3 regions of the Bacillus sp. GW821-FHT11D08 genome follow, and region 2 is predicted to be linked to each of the others. Evidence: predicted binding sites of a transcription regulator. Region 2 holds the regulator's gene; each other region holds the start of a gene.

Region 1 (7,997 bases), on a different contig from region 2:
GGCAGGACCGATGTGGACTGCGATTGCGACAGGCAGCGCGGATGCGTCATTGTCTGCTTGGCTTCCGAATACCCATAAGGCATATGCGTCTAAATATAAAGGCAAATATGAAGATGTAGGAACGAGTCTGACAGGCGTCAAGATGGGTCTGGTCGTTCCTCAGTATATGAAAAACGTCAATTCAATTGAAGATTTGAAGAAATAACGAAGAAAAGCAGCCCTGTAACGGGCTGCTTTTCTTATGCTTCAAACGATTTGAGGACGGCGGCCGTTAATATCTCAACGCCAGTAAAGATGGCGCTTCGGTCAAATGTCATTTGGGGATGGTGAAGTCCCGGCTCCAGACCGCATCCTAGGCCTAGCATCGTCGTTTTCAAGTTCGGCACCTTTAACCCGTAAAAGTGAAAATCCTCTCCTCCGGTTGTCACAAGAGGTTCATCCACATGTTCTTCTCCGAGAATGCCGCTGATCGCAGATGCCATGATGGCTTCCGCCTCTTTGTTTCGCTCGGCTGCCGGGAGGCTGTGTTCTTTTTGTAATTCAATTTTTGCGCCGAATGCGGCAGTCGCCGCCTCACAGGCTCTTTCGGTTTCGGCGGTTAATTTCTCCATGGCGGCATTTGTTTGTGCGCGGAGGTCAAGGCTGAACGATGCTTTTCCCGGAATGATATTGGAACTCTCACCGCCTGCCTGAAGCTTTGTCATCTTCACGGAATGCGGGATGCCGGGATCAAGATGAATGAAGCTGAGTTTTTGGACGAGAAGAGCGGAGATTTCGATACTGTTAAGCCCGAGATGCGGTCTCGCGCCGTGGGCTTCTTCTCCGATAATCAGGCCTTCTATATGCTGGCTTGAGCCATGCAGAATGGACGGTGCGCATCGGCCGTTTGCCGTTTCCTGTACGGGGCGCACGTGCACGCCGTATAAGAAGTCAACATCATCCAGTACGCCTTTTTCAATCATTTTCAGCGCTCCGCCGCCTTTTTCTTCAGCCGGCTGAAAAATAAAGCGGATGGTGCCCTTCGGAAGTTTCGGCTGACTCTTTAAAAGCATCATCGTGCCGAGCGCCATCGTCATATGTGAATCATGTCCGCATGAATGGTTCGCCTGAAAGACACCGTCCACTTCCTGCCACAGCGCGTCAATATCCGCCCGGACAGCCACAACGGGCGAGCCTTCTCCGATTTCGCCGACAACACCGGTACAATCATCAAACGTGCGGGTTCGGCAGCCGGCCTCTTTCAGTTTTTCAGTCAGATATTCAGTTGTTTGATATTCTTTCCAGCTTACTTCGGGATTGGCGTGCAGGTGGTCAAAAATATCCATAATGACTTGCTTTTCATGCGCTGTGAGTCTGTTCATGCCGTAAGTCCTCCTTCAAAAGCTGTCTGTTTTTTATTTTTGATATTGAAAACAGGCAATCGGTCTGTATATAATATAGCACATATCTGTATTTTCTGAATAGTTTATAAATTTAAAGCGGGATGGTGATGTTATGGCTGTGCCGAAGGCCGAACCTGTATTGAAAAAGAAGAAATTGTTTGTGATGCCTGATGCTTATGTGCTGCTGTTCATTGTCGCTTTACTATGCGCGATAGCGTCGTACATCGTTCCCGCGGGGGAATTTGACAGGGTGACAAAGGGCAGTGTGTCGTCCGCCGTCCCGGGAAGCTATCATTCTTTAGACCAGTCTCCTGTCAGCCCGATCGCTTTTTTTACCGCGATTCAGGAAGGGATGACAAGTTCCGCGCCGATTATTTTTTTAATCCTGTTTACGGGCGGCACCATTGCGATTTTGGAGAAAACGGGCGCCATCAATGGATTGATCAGTAATGTCATCAGTACGTTCCGCACAAAACAGCTGCTGTTTATTGCGATTGTCGGATCTCTATTTTCGATCCTCGGCACAACCGGCATCGTCGTTAATTCCGTGATCGGTTTTATTCCGATCGGCCTGATCGTCGCCCGCTCGCTGAAATGGGACGCCGTGGCCGGAGCGGCCGTTATTTATATCGGCTGCTATGCCGGGTTTAACGCGACGATTTTATCACCTTCACCGCTCGGGTTATCACAAAGCATCGCGGAGCTGCCGCTGTTTTCCGGTATCGGCCTGCGGATTGCCGTCTACATTTGTTTTCTGTTATCATCTATTTTATATATTTATCGGTATACGAGAAAACTCAGAAAAGCAAAGGACGCCAGTCTGCTGGGGAACGATTGGTTTCCGGCGGCAGGTTCACTCCCGCAGGTTTCTGAGCCGGAGGACAAGCATGTCCCGTTTACCGTCCGCCATAAATTGATTCTGGCTGTTGCGGCTTTGTCGCTTGCCGGCTTTTTATACGGCGCGCTTACTCTTGGCTGGTCTGATTCAGAGATGGCCGCCGTGTTCATTTTTATCTCAATCGTGTCAGGCCTGATTGCGGGAATGGCGGCAAATGATATCGCAAAAACGTTTATTACAGGCTGTCAGGGGCTCGTTTACGGTGCGCTGATCGTCGGAATGGCGAGAAGCATTTCCGTTATCCTGGAACATGGAAAGCTGCTTGATACGGTAGTCAATGGACTAGCGTCACTGCTGCACGGTTTCAGCCCGATGGCAGGCGCAATCGGAATGTATATTTCCAGCGCCCTGCTTCATTTTCTGATTTCATCGGGCTCAGGGGAGGCGGTCGTATTTATTCCGATCTTGGCGCCGCTTGCCGATCTGATGGGCATCACGAGACAGGTCGCGGTTGAAGCGGTCATGCTCGGAGAAGGCGTCGTAAACTGTGTCAATCCGACTTCCGGCGTGCTGATGGCCGTACTGGCTGCCAGCGGCATTCCGTACGTAAAGTGGCTTCGCTTCATGATTCCGCTGGCGCTGATTTGGTTTGTCATCGGCCTCGTGTTTATCTGCATAGGCGTCCTGATCAATTGGGGTCCTTATTAAACATTTTGTCAATGATATTTCGGTTTATCATTATGAATCGGCAAGATATAATGGGAGTTGTAAGCCATTCTTAATAGTACGGGAGGAAGTCATGAATCAGCGTCGGAACAGACTTTCAAACGTGAATGGAAAGAGTGAGAGTGTGAAAGAGAAAGAACGAATGATTTGGTCAGAAGTCGGAATGCTTGTGGGCACACTGTCTTTGCTTGACATCATCGTACGCGGACTTGTTCTGAACTGTCCGTTTAGGGAATGGGCCGGAAGCTTGGCGGTTTTCTTCATTATAATTGTTTATTATTGCATCAGGGCGGGAGCGTCGGGAATGCTCATGCCGAGAATAGACACGAAAGAAGAACTGCAAAAGCGGGTGAAGCAGCAGCGGATAGATTCAATTGCGGTCACTTTTGCGGCAGCGGCGATTACGATGTACGACAGGGGGGTTCCCCATACATTCTTTGCTTGGCTGAAAATGATCTTTCTTTTTATCGTCTGCGGAGGCATTCTGTTTCTGCTTCGGTATGTCATTGTGAAGCTGTCTTACAGAAGAGCGATAAAAGAAATAAAAAAGAAATCATCTTGACAGGTGGTTTCTTTTTTTGTTTGAAAGCGGGAAGTCTTTTTAATTGATAGGAATATAGATTTGAATTCACTCTGTCACGTTGCTTTGATAGAGAGAGTGTGATAAGTTGAAATGTAAGCGTTAACAAAATTCTCCAGTCTTCACAACAGTTGAAAGGAGCTGAAGAAAGAGTAAGAGGAATTTTTGACTCCGCAGTCAGTCTTCAAAAATCAAATAAGGAGTGTCAAAAATGTTTGAAAAACGATTCAAAACCTCTTTACTGCCGTTATTCGCCGGATTTTTATTGCTGTTTCATTTGGTTTTGTCAGGCCCGGCGGCTGCAAACGCTGAAACTGCAAACAAATCGAATAAGGTGACCGCGTCATCGGTCAAAAACGGGACCATCCTTCATGCATGGAATTGGTCGTTCAATACGTTAACACAAAATATGAAAGATATTCGTGATGCGGGCTATGCAGCCATTCAGACGTCTCCGATTAACCAAGTAAAGGAAGGGAACCAAGGAGATAAAAGCATGAGGAACTGGTACTGGCTGTATCAGCCGACATCGTACCAAATCGGCAACCGTTACTTAGGCACTGAACAAGAATTTAAGGACATGTGTGCAGCCGCGGAAAAATATGGCGTAAAAGTCATTGTCGATGCGGTTATCAATCATACTACCAGCGATTATGGCGCGATTTCTGACGAGATTAAGCGTATTTCAAACTGGACCCATGGAAACACACAAATTAAAAATTGGTCGGATCGATGGGACGTCACTCAAAATTCATTGCTTGGGCTGTATGATTGGAATACACAGAATACTGAGGTGCAGGTCTATCTGAAACGTTTCTTGGAAAGAGCATTGAATGACGGAGCAGACGGATTCCGCTATGATGCCGCCAAGCATATAGAGCTTCCGGATGATGGGAATTACGGCAGCCAATTTTGGCCGAATATCACAAATATATCGGCAGAGTTCCAATACGGAGAAATCCTGCAAGACAGCGCGTCCAGAGATACTGCTTATGCGAATTATATGAATGTGACGGCTTCTAACTACGGGCATTCCATCAGATCCGCTTTAAAGAACCGTAATCTGAGTGTGTCGAATATCTCCCATTATGCATCTGACGTGTCTGCGGACAAGTTAGTCACATGGGTGGAATCACATGATACGTATGCCAATGATGATGAAGAGTCCACATGGATGAGTGATGACGATATTCGTTTAGGCTGGGCAGTGATTGGTTCCCGCTCAGGAAGCACGCCTCTTTTCTTTTCCAGACCTGAGGGCGGAGGAAATGGTGTAAGATTTCCCGGAAAAAGTCAAATAGGAGATCGCGGGAGCGCCTTATTTAAAGATCAGGCGATCACTGCGGTCAATCAATTTCACAATGTAATGGCCGGGCAGCCTGAGGAACTCTCGAATCCGAATGGGAACAACCAAATCTTTATGAATCAGCGCGGCTCAAAAGGCGTTGTGCTGGCAAATGCAGGATCGTCTTCTGTCACCATCAATACTTCAACGAAATTACCTGACGGCAGGTATGATAATAGGGCCGGCGCCGGTTCATTTCAAGTAGCGAACGGCAAACTGACAGGTACGATCAATGCCAGATCGGCGGCTGTTCTTTATCCTGATGATATTGGGAATGCGCCTCATGTCTTTCTTGAGAATTACCAAACGGGGGCAGTCCATTCTTTCAATGATCAGCTGACGGTCACCCTGCGTGCAAATGCGAAAACAACAAAAGCCGTTTACCAAATCAATAATGGGCAGCAGACAGCATTTAAGGATGGGGACCGATTAACGATCGGGAAAGGAGATCCAATCGGCACGACATACAACATCAAGTTAACCGGAACGAACGTCGAGGGTGCAGCGAGAACCCAAGAATACACGTTTGTCAAAAAAGACCCGGCCCAAACCAACATCATTGGCTATCAAAATCCGGATCATTGGGGCCAGGTAAATGTATATATTTACAAACATGATGGAGGCAGGGCCATAGAATTAACCGGATCGTGGCCCGGGAAAGCAATGACTAAGAATGCAAATGGAATTTACACGCTGACGCTGCCTGCGAATGCGGATACGGCCAATGCCAAAGTGATTTTTAACAATGGCAGCGCCCAAGTGCCCGGACAGAACCAGCCCGGCTTTGATTATGTGCAGAATGGTTTGTATAACAACTCCGGTTTAAACGGTTATCTTCCGCATTAATGGATAGGGCCATCATCACATCAAACCCTTACTTCGGTTAGGAAAAGGACAGCGCGTTTTCAATCACGCTGAAAAGATGACAGCATCCTAAAACGGTTCCGTTTTAGGATGTTGTCAACAATCCGGAAACCATCACCGATATTTTTTTGTCCAAAAATCAAACTTTTCTCTTGCAAAAGTTTGTGAAGTATTGCACAATATAAATGTGAAATACTTCACAAGATAAAAACAGACACCACGAAACACTGGAGGATGAGCATATATGATGAACGAACGAGTGAACAAAGTAGCATTAATCGGAGCAGGTTTTGTTGGAAGCAGTTATGCATTTGCGTTAATTAACCAAGGGATCACAGATGAGCTTGTGATCATTGATGTAAATAGAGAAAAAGCCATGGGAGATGTCATGGATTTAAATCACGGAAAGGCATTTGCGCCTCATCCGGTCAAAACATCTTACGGCACATATGAGGATTGCAAGGATGCCGATATCGTGTGCATCTGTGCCGGAGCCAATCAAAAACCGGGCGAAACGAGACTTGAGCTGGTCGAAAAAAATCTCGCCATTTTTAAAAGCATTGTCGGTGAAGTAATGGCAAGCGGATTTGACGGCATCTTCCTCGTTGCCACAAACCCGGTCGACATTCTCACTTATGCGACATGGACATTCAGCGGGCTGCCGAAAGAACGCGTCATCGGAAGCGGCACGACACTGGATTCTGCGCGATTCCGTTATATGCTGAGCGAATACTTCGGAGCCGCTCCGCAAAACGTACACGCCCACATTATCGGCGAGCACGGCGATACCGAGCTTCCTGTATGGAGTCACGCCAATATTGGCGGAGTGCCGGTGCAGCAATTGCTGGAGAAAAATGCAGCTTACAAACAGGACGAGCTGGATCAGATCGTTGACGATGTGAAAAACGCGGCCTACCATATTATCGAGAAAAAAGGCGCGACATATTACGGAGTGGCGATGAGCCTCGCCCGCATCACAAAAGCGATTTTGCGTAATGAAAACAGCATTTTAACCGTCAGCACATATCTGGACGGCCAATACGGTGTAAACGACGTCTTTATCGGCGTTCCGGCCGTCGTCAATCGGAACGGCATCGCAGGTGTGACGGAACTTGAGCTGAATGAAACAGAACAGGCTCAATTCAGCCGCAGCGCAAACGTGCTGAAAGATATTCTCGCTCCGCATTTCGCAGAGTAAACAAAAAAGCAGTACATGACAAACGCCATGTACTGCTTTTTTTAATTCGCTTTTTTCGCCATTTCCTGAGAGGTTTTTACTCTCGCTTTTCCCATAAACAAAATGGTAACGGCCGCAATGACGATCGGCGCCAGCGCAAGCGTAAATACATATGTGATGCTTTGCGACATGGCGTCAATAATGCGATCCAGAATGTGCGGCGGAATATGGGCGCGCGTGCCGGCCTGGAAAATCTCCTGCGGATTTCCGATGTTCTGCATCGCACCGCCCGCTCCTTTCATGCCGCTGAATGAATCTGTGAGGTTGTTGGTAAACACATTCGTCTGGATGGTTCCGAAAATCGTCACACCGAGCGTCATACCGAATGATCTCAAAAACGAGTTTGTTGAGTTGGCGCTTCCGCGGTAACGCGGCTCCAGATCGTTCATGGACGCAGCCGGCAGCAGTGAGAAGTTGAAGCCGACGCCGAATCCTGAGATCAGCATGAATACCGTCAGCATCGTACGCGCCGTATCCGGTGTCATATTGGAAAGCAGCAGCATTCCGATAAAGAAAGCGACCACGGAAATCAGCATTAAAGTGCGGAACCGCACTTTTGTCTGGAAAATTCCGCCGATCATACTTCCGATAACAGAGCCGATCATCATCGGCGTCAAAATAAAGCCCGCGCTTGTCGCGGTGCTTCCGTACACAGCCTGAACGAAGATCGGGATAAACACCGCTAAAATGACGAACGTGGCTCCGTAAAGGAACGCCAGAATCTGTGCCGTAGCAAATAAACGGTTTTTAAACATCCAAAATGAGATAATCGGTTCTTCCGCTTTTCTTTCCACAATAAAAAAGGCGATAAAGAACACGGCGAACACAGCGAACAGACCGATGATCTGCACGGAGTTCCAATCATATGTTTTTCCGCCGAGCTCAAGAGCGAACATCAGACCGACAATGGAAACCACCAGCGTGATTGCGCCGGCCCAGTCGATTTTCTGCTTCTTGTGTTCAAGGGATTCTTTATAATAACGAAGAATGAAAAACAATGATAAAATACCGATCGGCACGTTGAT
Region 2 (7,997 bases):
GCTTTCTCTTCATTGCCGACAATTTCAGTTAACTTTTCTAAACTGAATATGAAGTCGTCATTATAACTAAAACGGTCGCTTCCAGTATTATATGGTGGATCAATATAGATAACGTCTATTTGGTTTTCATACGAGTGGCGCAAGTGTTTTAAGACGTGCAAATTATCCCCGATATAATACGTGTTTTTGCTGTTAAGATCTTGCACAATTTCCTTGTCAGTAAGTGGCGTTATAACCGTATCAGTTTCAGCATCCGCTAGTAATTTTGCATATTCCTTTCCCACAAAGTTTAGAGAGAATGTTTCCATTGAAGACTCTATACCTGCGTTGTTAAGATACTCCTTAAACCGTTCAAATTGGAATGCTCCTTCATGGTCAAAAAATTGTGGATATTGACTTTTTAAAACCCGTAATTTTTCGTGGGATTCAATTTCTGTATTTTTTTCCATTATAATCCCTCCCGTATATAAAATTAGTTTGTTCACCTTCCAAATCCATTGATCTAATGGTTGAATTTTCAATTGAAATAAAAGATTTACCAACATTGTAACGTAAGTAGAAAAATAACGTAAGAGAAGAATAAACAGATTTTCTCTCCTATAGGTATTGATTCTATCAATACATCTACCATATTTATATCTCTATAGACTCAATATTCTCCAATGTATGAATATATCTTAAAAGTCATCGTATTACTGCCCCCATTAGGGAAGTGACTATCCAATGACAATCTGTATTAATTTAAAGCCAATTTAAACAGAAACAAACAAAAAATGCCTAGATAAGTTAGCCTATCCAAGCTCTTATTATAAGGTTTTTAATTTGAATTCCCTTTTGAACCTAAAATGATTTTTTCAAGTTTTAATCCTTATTTCCTTTGCACTTAAAAAGACCTTTTCCAACCATATCTCCTTTAGTTAAGGATCATGGTCTATTTGAAAGAAATTTATGAATTGACCATTTTTTTATCTATCTAATATACCTTTCATCCTAACCGTACAAAGCCTGAATCATATCTTTCGGAGTGATTACCACATAATCCTCACAAAAAGTCTCAAAAGCTAAAAATTGTATAAATGAACTAAACAAGCATAAGTTAGATCCAAAACAAATGAAGATTTTGTTTTTACATGTATTGATGAGGAACTACCCGGTTGCCCGCTTTAAATTAAGAAAATTGAAAATTGTATGCGCGTTTGTTGAAAATAGCAAAATTAAATTCCTAACTTATACTCCATTTATTGCGCCATACCTTTATCAGCACAAGCTGGGATAATTCTTCTGAAAATAATGGAACGTTTAGGGCATAAAGATGAAGATACAACAAAAAATGTTTATTTGTATGTGACTAAAGAGAGGAAAAAAGAGGCTTCCCAAAAGTTCAAAGAACTCATGGAAAACCTCTAAATTAGACCCTTATTCAAGAAAATGTTACCCTTTTGTTACTCTTCGGTTATTTTCAAAGTAGATAAGAGTCTAGAAACCCCATTTTTACTGGGTTTCTGGGGCAATGATTACATCATTCCGCCCATACCGCCCATGCCGCCCATGTCAGGCATTCCTGCGCCGCCGGCGTTTTCTTCCGGTTTGTCAGCGACAACCGCTTCAGTTGTTAAGAGCATTGCTGCTACAGAAGCTGCGTTTTGCAGAGCAGAACGTGTCACTTTTGTCGGGTCAACGATACCTTTTTCGATCATGTTTACCCATTCGCCGGTTGCAGCGTTGAAGCCTACGCCGATTTTTTCGTTTTTCAGGCGCTCAACGATGACAGATCCTTCAAGGCCTGCATTGTGCGCGATTTGACGGATCGGCTCTTCAAGCGCGCGAAGCACAATGTTGATACCTGTTTGCGCATCGCCTTCAGCTTCCACTGCAGCGACTTTGTTGTATACGTTGACAAGCGCTGTACCACCGCCGGATACGATGCCTTCTTCAACAGCTGCGCGAGTTGAGTTGAGGGCGTCTTCGATGCGAAGTTTACGCTCTTTCAGCTCAGTTTCAGTCGCAGCGCCGACTTTGATGACAGCTACGCCGCCGGCAAGTTTCGCAAGACGCTCTTGTAATTTTTCTCTGTCGAATTCAGAAGTTGTTTCTTCCACTTGAGCGCGGATTTGGTTGACGCGTGCAGCGATTTTTTCAGTGTCGCCGGCGCCTTCTACGATTGTTGTGTTTTCTTTCGTTACCACAACTTTAGAAGCGCGTCCCAATTGTCCGATTTCAGTAGATTTCAGGTCAAGGCCTAAGTCTTCTGTGATCACTTCTCCGCCTGTAAGAACAGAGATGTCTTCAAGCATTGCTTTACGGCGGTCACCGAAGCCAGGAGCTTTAACGGCAACAGCGTTGAATGTGCCGCGAAGTTTGTTGACAACGAGTGTAGCAAGAGCTTCCCCTTCAACATCTTCAGCGATCAGAAGCAATGGTTTGCCTTGCTGTACAACTTGCTCAAGCACAGGAAGGATTTCTTGGATGTTTGTGATTTTTTTGTCTGTGATTAAGATGTAAGGATTATCAAGAACCGCTTCCATCTTATCAGAGTCAGTCACCATGTAAGGAGACGCATATCCGCGGTCGAATTGCATACCTTCAACAACTTCAAGCTCAGTCGTGAACCCTTTAGACTCTTCGATTGTGATGACGCCGTCGTTTCCTACGCGCTCCATTGCTTCAGCGATAAGGCTTCCGACTTCCTCATCAGCAGCAGAGATCGCAGCAACCTGAGCGATAGACTCTTTGCCTTCGATCGGCTTAGAAATTTCTTTTAAGTTTTCGATTGCTACAGTCACGGCTTGTTCCATACCTTTACGCACGCCGACAGGGTTAGCCCCCGCAGTTACGTTTTTCAAGCCTTCGCGGATCATAGCCTGCGCAAGTACAGTCGCAGTCGTCGTACCGTCACCGGCAACGTCGTTTGTTTTGCTGGCTACTTCAGCTACAAGCTTCGCACCCATGTTTTCAAACGCATCTTCAAGTTCAATTTCTTTTGCGATTGTCACACCGTCATTTGTAATTAACGGAGAACCGAATTTTTTCTCCAGAACCACGTTGCGTCCTTTTGGCCCTAAAGTTACTTTTACAGCGTCAGCAAGCGCATCGACACCGCGAAGCATAGCGCGGCGTGCTTCTTCACTAAACTTAATATCTTTTGCCATGTTAACGAAACCTCCTCGAATTTTTAAAAATATTTATTTGCTTAGCCGATAACAGCTAAAATGTCGCTTTCACGTAAGATTAAGTATTCAGTACCTTCGTATTTCACTTCAGTACCGGCGTATTTTGAGAAGATAATGCGGTCGCCCTCTTTTACTTCTAAAGCAACGCGCTCTCCGCTTTCCAACACGCGACCTGAACCGGCTGCCACGATTTTGCCTTCTTGCGGCTTTTCTTTTGCAGAATCCGGTAATACGATTCCGCTGGCAGTTTTTTCTTCAGATTCTACGAGTTCAATGACAACGCGATCACCTAATGGCTTTAACAATGTAATAACCTCCTCAATAGTATGAATATGTAATTTTAGCACTCAGCTCTAAAGAGTGCTAACACAGTTATTATAATAAAGAATCTCACTTCCAATTTCAAGTCATAAGAATAAAAAATTTTCACGCTTACATGATTCTCTCTCACACTGATTTTCTCCTTTTTTCACGTCAAGTTCACTTGTGTTACAATAAGAACAAATAAGTTGATTTTATAGGATAAAGGAGTACATATCATTTGAGAAAACAGTATTGGTATATCATTTTGACATATGTTATCATGCAGCTTTCCGCATTGATCGGCATTCCTTTAATGTACAAATTCGGCTATGCGGGCGGACACCCTACGAATGCGAACCTCACCATGGCTCAGGGGATTTATTCCGTCGTAAGCTTTTTTATCTGCCTGATTATCGTTCTCTTGATTTTGAGAACCGCGCCGAAGCAGACATTAAGAAACGGGAAGAAAGCATCCGCCGGCATGTCCGTTCTCTGGGCGGTCGCGGGAATATGGCTCGCTTTATTTTCTCAGGGAATCGCCGGGATGATTGAGCAGTATGTCTTTCATGTGGGCAGCGGTTCCGAAAACACGAAAGCCATTCTCAGCATTATTAAAGCCATGCCGCTCATGATTATCGTTTCTTCTATCGTCGGGCCGATTCTTGAAGAAATCATTTTCCGGAAGATCATTTTCGGTGTATTATATGAAAAAACGAATTTCTTTATCGCCGGACTAGTCAGTTCCGTCATTTTCGGCATTGTGCATCAAGACCTCACGCACCTGCTGCTGTATACGGCCATGGGCTTTACCTTTGCGTTCTTGTATGTGCAGACGAAACGGATTATTGTGCCGATATTCGCCCATGTCATGATGAATACCATTGTCGTGGTCATGCAGCTCGGCCCCGCCCAAAAATATATTGAACAGCATAGTGAGCAAATGCAATTAATTATTGGAGGATTGTTTGTATGAGGAACCCAATGACTTGGGGCTTGATTTATTTCGCAGTCGGCTGTATCTTTACGTATTTGGCCGCAAGCTCTCCGGGAAGCATGTGGTCTTTTTATTCCATACTGCTGATGGTTTTCGCCGCTTATAATATCAGCATCTCGTTTAAAATGTTCGCTTTCTCATTTAAAGTGAAAAAAAATCAAAAATAAAAGAAAAGCCATTTCTCATCATTGAGAAATGGCTTTTTTTATGCTGATACGTCCTGATCGGATTCGCTGCTGCCGTTCTGCCTTTTCCGATACGCCGCTTTTGAGATAAGAATGCTGATCTCATATAAAATGCAAAGCGGAATGGTAATCATCAAGTGAGACAGCAGCTCAGGCGGCGCAATCATCGCGGCGATCACAAGCAGCACAAAATACGCGTACTTCCTGATCTTCGATAAAAACATCGGCGTGATAACACCGAGTCTCGTTAAAAACATGATCAGCACCGGCATCTGAAACAGCAGCCCAAACGGAATCGTCAGCTGCAGCAGAAAATGAAAGTACTCGGTGATCCCGATCACCTGGTTGACATCCAGGTCATTCGAAACCCGCTTCATAAAATCAACGACCAGCGGAAATAAAATATAATAAGAAAACGACACACCGCCGACAAACAGCACGATCGAAATCGGAATATAGCTGAGTGTTACTTTGCGCTCCTTCTCATACAGACCCGGGCTGACAAACGCCCAAATCTGATAGAGAATAATCGGCGAAGTCAAAATGATGCCGATGATAAACGCGAACTGCAAAAAGATAAACAGCGGATCCGTCAGGTTAAAAGCATTAAGGGTGAGCTCTTTTACTTCATCGGCTTTTTGAAGATACACAATGATAGGTTTTGCCAGAAAAAAGCCGGCAATAAAGAAAACCGTAAAGGATAACGCCACAATCAGCAATCGTTTCCGAAGTTCGGCAATATGCTCCACAAGCGTCATTTGATTCACTCTCATACGCGTCATCCTATCTTACTGTTCTTCTTTCTTTTTTTCCTCTTCTTCACCGGCTAATCCCTTAGTAGCGTTCTTAAATTCACGAAGCGTGTCCCCCGCCGCTTTTCCTAATTCGGGAAGCTTCTTCGGACCGAAAATAATCACCGCTACCACACCGATAACCGCCAGGCTTCCAGGACCGATCATGTGCAGCTCCTCCTTTCGCTATTCAATTTCTTCCAAAACAGAATAATGCTTCAAGAAATAAACCAATGATTGAAGCTCTACAGCTAAATCTATATGATGAATTCGAATGTGATCCGGCACATTCAAACGGGCCGGCGTAAAGTTAAGGATTCCCTTGATTCCGAGCGACACGAGCCGGTCGGTGATTGACTGGGCGGCAACCGCAGGAACGGTAAGAATCGCCACGGGTTCATCCTTAATGTGAAGCTCTAAATCATTAAGATCAAAGACAGGCACACCGCCTACCTCAGTTCCTATTTTACTCTGATTCACATCAAAAGCCATAGATATTTTTGTGTTATTATTTTTTGTGAAATTATAGTGAAGAAACGCCGTCCCTAAATTCCCGACACCGATCAAAATGACGTTCGTCGTTTCATCCTGATCCAGTGTTTTTCTGAAAAATGACAGCAGGTAATCCACATTATAGCCGTATCCTTTTTTGCCGAGCGCCCCGAAATAGGAAAAATCCCGGCGGATCGTGGCCGAATCGACTTTTACCGCGTCGCTCAGTTCAGCGGATGAAACGCGCTGTTTTCCTGACGCGTGTAAATTCTTTAAAAAGCGATAATAAAGCGGCAGCCGTTTTGCCGTCGCCTGTGGAATTTTTGATTGATCCTTGTTCATGATTGGTCCTCCACTTTATACTCAGATGCATCTCTTTTAAAATCACCGTTTTTGCCTCCTGTCTTTTCCATGAGGCAGGTCGGGCCGATGACCATTCCTTTATCCAGCGCCTTGCACATGTCATAAACGGTCAAAGCGCAGACTGAAGCGGAAGTTAGCGCTTCCATTTCCACACCTGTACTCCCTTTCGTTTTTACGCTTGCCTGTATATGAAGAACGGCTTCGGAATCCTTTTCCTCCCAGCCGAATGAAATGTCGACGCTGCTTAAAGAAAGCGGGTGGCACATCGGGATAATCGCTGACGTCTGCTTTGCGGCCATAATTCCTGCCACCTGTGCGACAGCCAGCACGTCTCCTTTTCCGATCTCGCGGTTTTTGATTCTGCTGTACACGTCATGCTTCATCTGTACGCTGGATATCGCAGCGGCAGTACGGACTGTTGAAGATTTATCGCTTATATCCACCATGCGGGCACGGCCTTCTTCATTAAAATGAGAAAATCCATTCATATTTAAACTCTCCTTACTTCTGATCATACACTATTTTCTCCCTGATGTCTTATCCTATAATGTTCCAATTCTGATGTATTGTTTGCTGACAGCAGGTTGATAAGCTACACTTAACTTATTATAACAGAGGTGAAATAATATGATGATCTTACAAATTAATCAGCTATCCAAATCTTTTGGCGCTGATCCTATTTTAAACAATATAAAGCTTGAAGTCAGATCTCGGGATCGCATCGCCATAGTAGGCAGAAACGGAGCCGGCAAATCAACTCTCCTTAAAATTATCGCAGGTCACCTTTCATATGAAAAGGGTGAATTAATCAAACCGAAAGAATTAACGATGGGATATCTCGCCCAGCACACAGGCTTGGAATCCCAGCTTACCATAAAAGAAGAACTGCTGAGTGTTTTTGATTTCCTGAAAGCAATGGAAAAAGAAATGCGCTCTATTGAAGAAAAGATGGCCACGGCCGCCCCCGCGGAGCTTGAGACGCTGATGAAAACCTATGACAGGCTTCAGCAGGATTTCAAGGATAAAGGCGGCTATCAATATGAAGCGGACGTCCGATCTATCCTTCACGGACTCGGCTTCGGAAAATTTGACGATTCCGTGAAAGTGCAAAGCCTGAGCGGCGGTCAGAAAACAAGGCTTGCGCTCGGAAAACTGCTGCTGACCCAGCCTGATCTGCTTATTCTGGATGAACCGACGAACCATCTCGACATCGATACGCTTACATGGCTTGAGCATTATTTACAGGGATATTCAGGCGCAATCCTGATCGTTTCCCACGACAGATACTTTCTTGATAAAGTCGTCAGCCAAGTGTACGAGGTCTCACGGACAGAAAGCAAAAAATACCTCGGCAACTACAGCGCCTATTTAGAGCAAAAAGCCGAGCAGTATGAGAAAGACCTGAAGCTGTACGAAAAACAGCAGGACGAAATCGCCAAGCTTCAAGATTTTGTCGACCGCAATCTGGCCAGAGCTTCTACAACGAAAAGAGCCCAAAGCAGACGAAAACAGCTTGAACGGATGGACGTCATGGCAAAGCCGCTCGGGGATGAAAAATCAGCCGCCTTCCGTTTTGACATTACAAAACAGAGCGGAAACGACGTCCTGCGCGTACAGGATGTTTCCATCAGCTATGACGGCCAGCCTCCGCTCTTGAAAAACCTGACCTTCGGCATTACAAGAGGTGAAAGCGCCGCCC
Region 3 (7,997 bases), on a different contig from region 2:
AATTCTCATTTGGTCGATAGCCGGAAAAATCGCTTCCGCCGTTTGCCGGCTGCCTTTTCCTTCAAAGAAATTCATAATCGGGCTGAGCGGCGGAATGTACCAAACCATCGGCAGCGTACGGTACTCAGGGTGAAGCGGAAGCGCAATCTTCCAGTCAATGATCATTTTATAGATCGGCGATTGCTGCGCCGCTTCTATCCATTCAGCCGGGATGCCTTGTTCTTTTGCCAGTTTGGCAATCTCAGGATCATTCGGATCAAGAAAAACGTCCAGTTGGGAATGGTAGAGATCCTTTTCATTTTCAACAGAGGCCGCTTCCTCCACTTTGTCCGCATCATACAGCATGACGCCGAGATAGCGGATTCTGCCCACACACGTTTCAGAGCAAATAGTCGGCAGCCCCGCCTCCAAACGCGGAAAGCAGAGTGTGCATTTTTCCGCTTTGTTCGTTTGCCAGTTAAAATAGACTTTTTTATAAGGACACGATGAGACGCAATATCTCCATGAACGGCATGCATTTTGATCAACAAGCACAATGCCGTCCTCCTCACGTTTGTACATGGCGCCGGACGGGCAGGAGGACACGCACGCCGGATTGATGCAGTGTTCGCAAATACGCGGCAGATACATCATAAAGACTTCATCGAATTCTGTTTTGATCGATTCCTCCATTTTTTGCACGTTTGGATCTTCAAGCCCTGTAATATGGCCGCCCGCGAGATCATCCTCCCAGTTCGGACCCCATTCGATATTCATAAAATCCCCCGTCAAGGACGATTTCGGGCGCGCCACCGGCTGGTGCTTTTTTTGCGGGCTGTTTGTTAATGTTTCATAATCATAGTTCCAAGGTTCATAGTAGTCATCAATCGTCGGCTGGTTCGGGTTATAGAAAAGGCCTGCGAGCCGATTCGTTTTCGGGCCTGATTTCAGTTCAAGCTTTCCTTTTTTCAACGTCCAGCCGCCTTTATATTTGTCCTGGTCCTCCCATTGCTTCGGGTAGCCGATGCCGGGCTTTGTTTCTACATTATTGAAGTACATATATTCCGCACCGGAACGGTTTGTCCATGTGTTTTTGCAGGTGACGCTGCACGTGTGGCAGCCGATGCATTTATCCAAGTTCATGACCATCCCGATCTGCGCTTTAATCTTCAAGCCAATCGACCTCCTTCAGCTTGCGGATGACGACATTCAGGTCGCGCTGATTCCCCGTCGGACCGTAATAGTTAAAGCCGTAACTCAGCTGTGCATAGCCCCCGATCATCTGGGTCGGCTTGACGTGAATCCTTGTCGGGCTGTTATGGGTGCCTCCGCGGTTATTCGTCAGTTTTGTGCCGGGCACATTGATGTGGCGGTCCTGGGCATGGTGCATAAACGCCATTCCTTTAGGAATCCGGTGAGACAAAACCGCTCTCGCGACGACAACGCCGTTTCGGTTGAAGCATTCAATCCAATCGTTGTCTTTGATATCCGTGTCCTCTGCGTCATCTTTATTCATCCACACGGTCGGCCCGCCGCGGAACAGCGTCAGCATCGGCAGAGAATCAAAATACATGCTGTGGACGGACCATTTATTATGCGGCGTCAAATAATTAAGAACGATTTCTTTGCCCTCTTGATCAGGCCGCTTGCTTAGGAACGGACGGTGCTGGAGGATCGGTTTAAATGTCGCCATCGCTTCACCGAATTCCATCATCAGTTCATGATCGACATAATAGGATTGTCTGCCGGTCAGCGTCCGCCACGGAATTAATTTTTCCACATTCGTAGTAAACGGCGAGTACCTGCGCCCTCCTTTTTCTGAACCGGTAAAGGCCGGAGAGGTGATGACCGTTTTCGGCTGGGCTGTAATTTGCTCGAACGTAAAGCATTCTTCCTCGCGCTCTTCCGCCAGGTCTTTCAGCTCCAGATCGGTAATGTTTTCAAGCGATTCCCATGCTTTCACGGCGACTTTTCCATTGGAGGTGGACGACAGGGTTAAAATCGCTTCCGCCGCCTGCTTCGCTTCACTTATATTCGGGCATCCTTTGGCAACGCTGTTTGAATTAGTTTCTCCCAGTCTCTGTTTGAGTGATTCATATTCATCCGCAATCGACCAGCTCATCCCTTTTGTTCCGCTCGGTTTTAAAGCCGTATGAGGGCCGAGCGCGGTCATTTTATGAAAAATGTGTTTGTAATCCCGTTCAACGACATGGATGTTCGGCATCGTTTTTCCCGGAATGGCTTCACATTCACCCTTGCTCCAGTCATTGATTTTGCCGAACGGCTGGGCCAATTCCTGCATCGTGTCGTGGAGAAGCGGCGTTGCGACTACCTCATTTACCGGCTCCATATCGACTTCTTCCGCCAGATCGGAAACGGCTTTTGACAGCGCCTTAAAAATATCCCAGTCTGACTTCGATTCCCACGGCGCCGAGATGGCCGGAGCAAATGGATGAATAAACGGATGCATATCCGTACTGCTGAGATCGTGTTTTTCATACCATGTCGCCGCCGGCAGCACGATATCGGAATACAGCGCCGTACCCGCCATTCGAAAATCAAGATTGATTAACAAGTCGAGCTTGCCTTCCGGCGCCTGCTCCCGCCATTTGATTTCTTCAGGGCGGATGCTGTCGCTGTCGTCATTCATCAGACCGTTCGTCGTCCCCAGCAGATGCTTGAGAAAATATTCATGCCCTTTCCCTGAGCTTGAGATCAGATTTGCCCGCCATACGAAGAGATTTCTTGGGAAATTCACTTCATTGTCAGGGTCTTCAATCGCGAATTTCAGTTTTTTTTCTTGAAGCCGTGAGGCCACGTACGCACCTACGTCTTCAGGTGTCGCCGCCCCCGCTTTCTCAGCTTCTTTGTACAGATCAATGCCGTTTTGATTGAATGTCGGGTAAGACGGAAGCCACCCTAATCGCGCCGCCAGCACATTGTAATCGGCGTGATGCTTGTAGCGGGATGACGCGGCGATCGGTGAAGCCAAGTCACTGATCGGCTGGTCTTCATAACGCCACTGGTCTGTCGCAAAGTAAAAAAATGAGGTGCCGTTTTGCAGTTTAGGCACGCCTTCCCAGTCCTTTGCGGTGGCAATCGTCTGCCACCCTTCAGCCGGACGGAGCTTTTCCTGCCCCACGTAATGGGCCCAGCCTCCGCCGTTTACGCCTTGGGCGCCTACGAGTAAAACAAGATTTAACACCGCACGGTAAATCGTGTCGGAGTTGAACCAGTGGTTAATGCCCGCCCCTACGATAATCATGGATCTGCCGTCTGTATCGATCGCATTTTGGGCAAACTCCCTGGCAATCTGTATAACGGCTTCTCTTTTAATTCCCGTAATCTTTTCCTGCCAGGCAGGTGTGAACGGACGGGGATCATCATAGGATGCGGCTGATTGTCCGCCGATGCCCCGGTTCACGCCGTAGTTGGCCAATATCAAGTCAAACACGGTCGTGACGTACGTCTCTTCACCGTTCAGGTCCAGTTTTTTAATAGGAAGATTCCGCTCAAGCACTTTGTTTCCGTCATCTGAAAAATACGGAATGCGCACTGAGCCGATTTCGTCCTCTATTCCGAGCACGGAGAGACGGGGCTCAATCTGTTCCCCGGTGTCTTCGTCGATCATGTGCAGATTCCATTTCTGCTGCCCGTCCCAGCGGGAGCCCATTGTGCCTTGCGGTATGGCAAACGCACCTGTCTGTTCATTCCAGACCGCCGGCTTCCACTGATCATTTTTTGTCTGCCGCCCGATGTCTTTTGCATGCAGAAACCGTCCCGCTGTATACACGCCGTTCTCTTTTGAAAGAGTGACGAAGAATGGAAAATCGGTGTATTGCTTCGCGTACTCAATAAAACGTTCAGTTTCTTGGTTCACGTAAAATTCCTGCAAAATGACGTGACCCATCGCCATCGCAAGCGCCCCGTCAGTCCCCTGGCGGATACTCAGCCAGTCATCCGCAAACTTTGAGGATTCCGCAAAATCGGGACTGATCGAAATGACTTTAGCGCCTTTATAGCGGGCTTCCGCCAGAAAATGCGCATCAGGCGTTCTCGTTAACGGCACGTTGGAGCCCCATGTGATGATATAGCCTGAATTGTACCAATCACTGCTTTCCGGAACGTCCGTCTGGTCGCCCCAAATTTGCGGGGACGCCGGCGGAAGATCCGCATACCAGTCATAAAAACTGAGCATTGGGCCGCCGATTAAAGACATGAATCGCGAACCTGATGCGTGGCTGATCATGGACATCGCCGGGATCGGAGAAAAACCGACATTCCGGTCAGGCCCGTATTTCATCACTGTATACAGCAGAGAGGCCGAAATCAGCTTCAGCACCTCCGGCCATTCCGCGCGGACAAAGCCGCCTTTCCCTCTTGCCTGTTTATAGGACTTCGCTTTTTCAGGGTTTTCGACGATCGATTTCCAGGCATCCAGCGGATTTTGATGCGTCTGCAATGCTTCCCGCCACAAATTGATCAGCACACCTCGCACATATGGATATTTCACACGGAGCGGGCTGTAGATGTACCAAGAAAAACTGGCCCCCCGCGGGCAGCCTCTCGGTTCGAAATCAGGCATATCCGGGCCTGTTGATGGATAATTCAAGTTTTGTCCTTCCCACGTGACAATTCCGTTTTTCACATAAATATTCCAGCTGCAAGAACCCGTGCAGTTGACGCCGTGGGTGGAGCGAACGACTTTGTCGTACTGCCATCTGTTTCTGTATACATTCTCCCAATCACGATCTTCGCTTGTCGTTTGGCTATGGTTATTTGAATGATGTTCGGTAGGAGAAAAATAGTTTAATCTCCTGAGCAACGGACTCATTTTCTTTTTCTTCATGATCGTTCACTCCTTCCGAGTCAGGTAATGCTATGTACACTATAAACAGAGACGGCGCATCACCTTGTGAACTATGTCACACACTCTGCTTTTTTCACAAAACGTTCACACAGAGCAGCAGGAAGGATTTTCAAACGATATGGGGACGCCCGGCGTCATCAAAAAAAACCGGTTCTGTTTAAGAACCGGGTTCGGCGTTTTCATCCCGTGATGTATGCAGATACCGCAAAAACAACTGATAGGAACAGAAGACATTTTGCTGAAGCATCGCCAAAAAGTTCATTTGCAGCCGCGGATGGTAAGACATCATTTGCTTAAATACGGAATATGGAATATGGAGTACCAGAATATCCGGTGAGGCATTGACTGAGATAAAAGGCGATAAAGAGAGCCCGCCTTTTTCATCAATCGGAAACACATCGCCTTTTTCCCACAGCGCAACGGTTTGCGACCCTTCAGGGAGCCTGCTGTCCGTAAAACGGATATTGCCTTTTAATACAATATAAACGGATTGTGAATGAAGAAAGGATGGAGATTGGTCAGATGAGCCGCGGATAAACGTCCCGTTTTTCAGCAAGGTTTCGACAATGGACAGAGGCACTTCATTAAACATAGGAAGTTGTTTCAGAAATAATAAATAGTCACACTGATTCATAGGAAAGCCTCCTGTGCTAAGGATAGCTTTAGTGTAGCCCGATTGAGCCCGCGCGGCAGTGATGTATTTCACAGCTTGTATGATAAAAGTCACTTATCAGGAGAGTGTTTGTACTTATAATGAAATAAAAAGGAGGGTTTCGATGAAGGCGATGATTCCGAAGCAGCACGGCGCATGGGCGATGCTGCTGATTCCATTTTTACTCGGCATGGTCAAGGGAGGCCCGGTTTTCTGGCATATTCCGCTCTTTCTGGGCTGGCTGTTCCTTTACTTAGCGGTTTATCCCGTTTCGCTCGCTTTGAAAAAAAAACAGCTTCAGCCCTATCAAAAGTGGATATGGTATTACGGTTTTCCGGCCTGCTGCTTTTTGATCATTTCTGTCTATCATAGGCCGCAGCTCGTCTGGATCGGCGTTTTTTTATTGCCGCTGTTTCTCATACATACGCATTATGCCCGCCGAAAAAACGAACGGGCGCTCACGAATGATATTGCGGGTGTTCTGTTCTTTTGTTCAGGCGGGCTTGCGAGCTGCTGGCTGGGAACGGGAACCCTTGACAGCTGGGCTTGGTTTCTATTCTTGCAATCCGCTTTATTTTTTGTCGGGAGTTCTTTTTATGTGAAATCGGTCATACGGGAGAGAAAAAACAGAAGGTTTGCATACTGGTCGTGGGGATATCACCTCTTGCTCCCCTTTTTATCGGCTCTTCTCGGGGCAGGATGGGCGTTTCTCGCTTTTATCCCAAGCAGTCTGCGGGCCTGGTTTTTTCACGGAAGAGACTGGCCGGTGAAAACGATCGGCATTCTGGAAATCGTAAATGCCGGCTTCTTTTTCGCCGTCATGTGTATATGTATCACAAGCTGAAAAACAAGGACACCGGCTGCCCTTGTTTTTTTCAGTCAATATTGCAGATCTCCAGCGGACAATTTTCACACTCGATCTCGAATCGTAAATAGTCCCGCTTGTGCAAAATAATTTTTCCGGTTTCGTCTATCGAAATAACCCCTTGTTTGCGGAGGTCTCCCAGCATGCGGTTGACACTCTCCCTTGCCGCCGCGCAAAACTTAGCCAAATCCTGATTTGTCAGCACAATGTTAATCAGAATCCCGTCGTTTCGCACTACCCCGTAGCTGTTTGATAAGCGGATAAGAGTAGAATAGAGCGCCCCCTTTTTGCCGTGAAGAAGCAGGTCCCTGATCTTGGACTGGATTTTTCGAAGATGGGTGCTCATCCATTTCATAAATTCAAACGTCAAAACACCGTTTTGGATCAATTCCTTTTCCAGCTTGTTTTTATTAATGACGAGCACCTCGCCATCCTCTAACACTTTCGCACTGAGCATATATCTCGGCTCATCTGTGAATAGCGTCAATTCCCCGACAATATCGTTTTTTTGGCAGATTCTAAGCGTCAGGTCTTTTCCGTCAGACGTCAGTTTGCCGATTTCAATGAGTCCTGACTGAATCAGATAAAGCTCTTTTGCATCCATTCCTTCTTGAAACAAATAAGTATGTTTTTTCATTTTCCTTTTCGTACTGATCGATTCCAGCAATTCATGCAGTTCGCGGGAAAGAAGTTCTTTATCAGATTTTCGGACAGAGAGAATATTCATGAGCTCACCTCGAAGAAAGTCACGTTGCGTATGTATATTGTAACGTGACTTGATTTGCACTCACCCAGAAAAAACTAACAATCTTGTGAATGGATCATTATGAATTGAGGCTCTGACTGTTTCTCTCCGTATGTGTTTTCATTCTTTCCTGCCAATACATCCAGATCACAAGGACAAAGCTGGCTAACGCGACCTCTGAAAGCGCCATAAACCCGATCGCGTATTGGCCTGTTGCCTGAAATACACTTGCCAGAATCAGCGGAGGGAAAAAACCGCCCAGTCCGCCCATGGCAGACACAATTCCGTTGGCAATCCCCGCTTGCTTCGAAAAATAGAAAGGCACCAGTTTAAATACCGTCCCGTTTCCAATCCCTGAGCAGACTGCCACCGTCAGCGATCCGAACGCATAAAGGCCGATCGTCGGGGAGAATGACAGCATGACCCCTGACAGCGTAAGCCCTGCGAAAACGAACATCAGAATGCGGAGCGGGCTCAGTTTATCTGCAAGAAACCCTCCCACAGGCCTGAGCAGTGTAGAGACCGCAATAAAGCCGGCCGTCCGCAGACCGGCGTCCGCAGGGCTCAGCCCAAAATGCTCAACCAAAAAATTCGGAAGATAGATGGTAAAGGCGACAAAGGCGCCGAACGTAATAAAATAAAACAGGCTCAACATCCACAGCACATGATTTCGGTAAACGGCTTTCATTTGTGTCTTTATGGAAACTTTGACTTTCTTCTCATGCCGGTCGCCGAACAAAACGTGCAATAATGCGAAAACAGCCAGCAAAACAAGATACATCTGCACGGTTGCTTTCCATCCCGCGGCTTGAGCGATAACCGGCGCCGCAAAGGTAGTAACGGCGGTCCCGATGTTTCCGGCACCGTAAATCCCATTGACGACACC

What was found. The regulator Rex, encoded in region 2, represses fermentation and respiration genes when NADH is low (regulators of the CRP and FNR family bind a similar motif). The targets are predictions, from matches to a motif close to TTGTGAAATATTTCACAA.
Region 1: AC1RRX_RS16225 (L-lactate dehydrogenase) is a predicted target of Rex. The motif match lies at 5,921-5,938, and genes of this name have one in related genera.
Region 3: AC1RRX_RS00340 (nitrate reductase subunit alpha) is a predicted target of Rex. The motif match lies at 4,893-4,910, and genes of this name have one in related genera.

Annotation. Positions count from the first base shown of each region.
Region 1 is NZ_JBXARS010000008.1:160,695-168,691, forward strand. It holds gene AC1RRX_RS16200 (glycine betaine ABC transporter substrate-binding protein) at 1-205, shown strand, start outside; gene AC1RRX_RS16205 (M20 peptidase aminoacylase family protein) at 240-1,361, opposite strand; gene AC1RRX_RS16210 (YfcC family protein) at 1,495-2,928, shown strand; gene AC1RRX_RS16215 (DUF6773 family protein) at 3,020-3,508, shown strand; gene amyE (alpha-amylase) at 3,738-5,717, shown strand; gene AC1RRX_RS16225 (L-lactate dehydrogenase) at 5,980-6,933, shown strand; gene AC1RRX_RS16230 (MDR family MFS transporter) at 6,975-7,997, opposite strand, start outside.
Region 2 is NZ_JBXARS010000006.1:4,975-12,971, reverse strand. It holds gene AC1RRX_RS13055 (site-specific DNA-methyltransferase) at 1-449, opposite strand, end outside; gene groL (chaperonin GroEL) at 1,515-3,149, opposite strand; gene groES (co-chaperone GroES) at 3,191-3,475, opposite strand; gene AC1RRX_RS13040 (CPBP family intramembrane glutamic endopeptidase) at 3,712-4,446, shown strand; gene AC1RRX_RS13035 (YdiK family protein) at 4,443-4,634, shown strand; gene tatC (twin-arginine translocase subunit TatC) at 4,673-5,434, opposite strand; gene AC1RRX_RS13025 (twin-arginine translocase TatA/TatE family subunit) at 5,441-5,611, opposite strand; gene AC1RRX_RS13020 (redox-sensing transcriptional repressor Rex) at 5,630-6,277, opposite strand; gene moaC (cyclic pyranopterin monophosphate synthase MoaC) at 6,274-6,786, opposite strand; gene AC1RRX_RS13010 (ABC-F family ATP-binding cassette domain-containing protein) at 6,926-7,997, shown strand, end outside.
Region 3 is NZ_JBXARS010000001.1:58,422-66,418, reverse strand. It holds gene narH (nitrate reductase subunit beta) at 1-1,152, opposite strand, end outside; gene AC1RRX_RS00340 (nitrate reductase subunit alpha) at 1,142-4,828, opposite strand; gene AC1RRX_RS00335 (cyclic nucleotide-binding domain-containing protein) at 5,007-5,483, opposite strand; gene AC1RRX_RS00330 (YwiC-like family protein) at 5,626-6,345, shown strand; gene fnr (fumarate/nitrate reduction transcriptional regulator Fnr) at 6,377-7,093, opposite strand; gene narK (nitrate transporter NarK) at 7,191-7,997, opposite strand, start outside.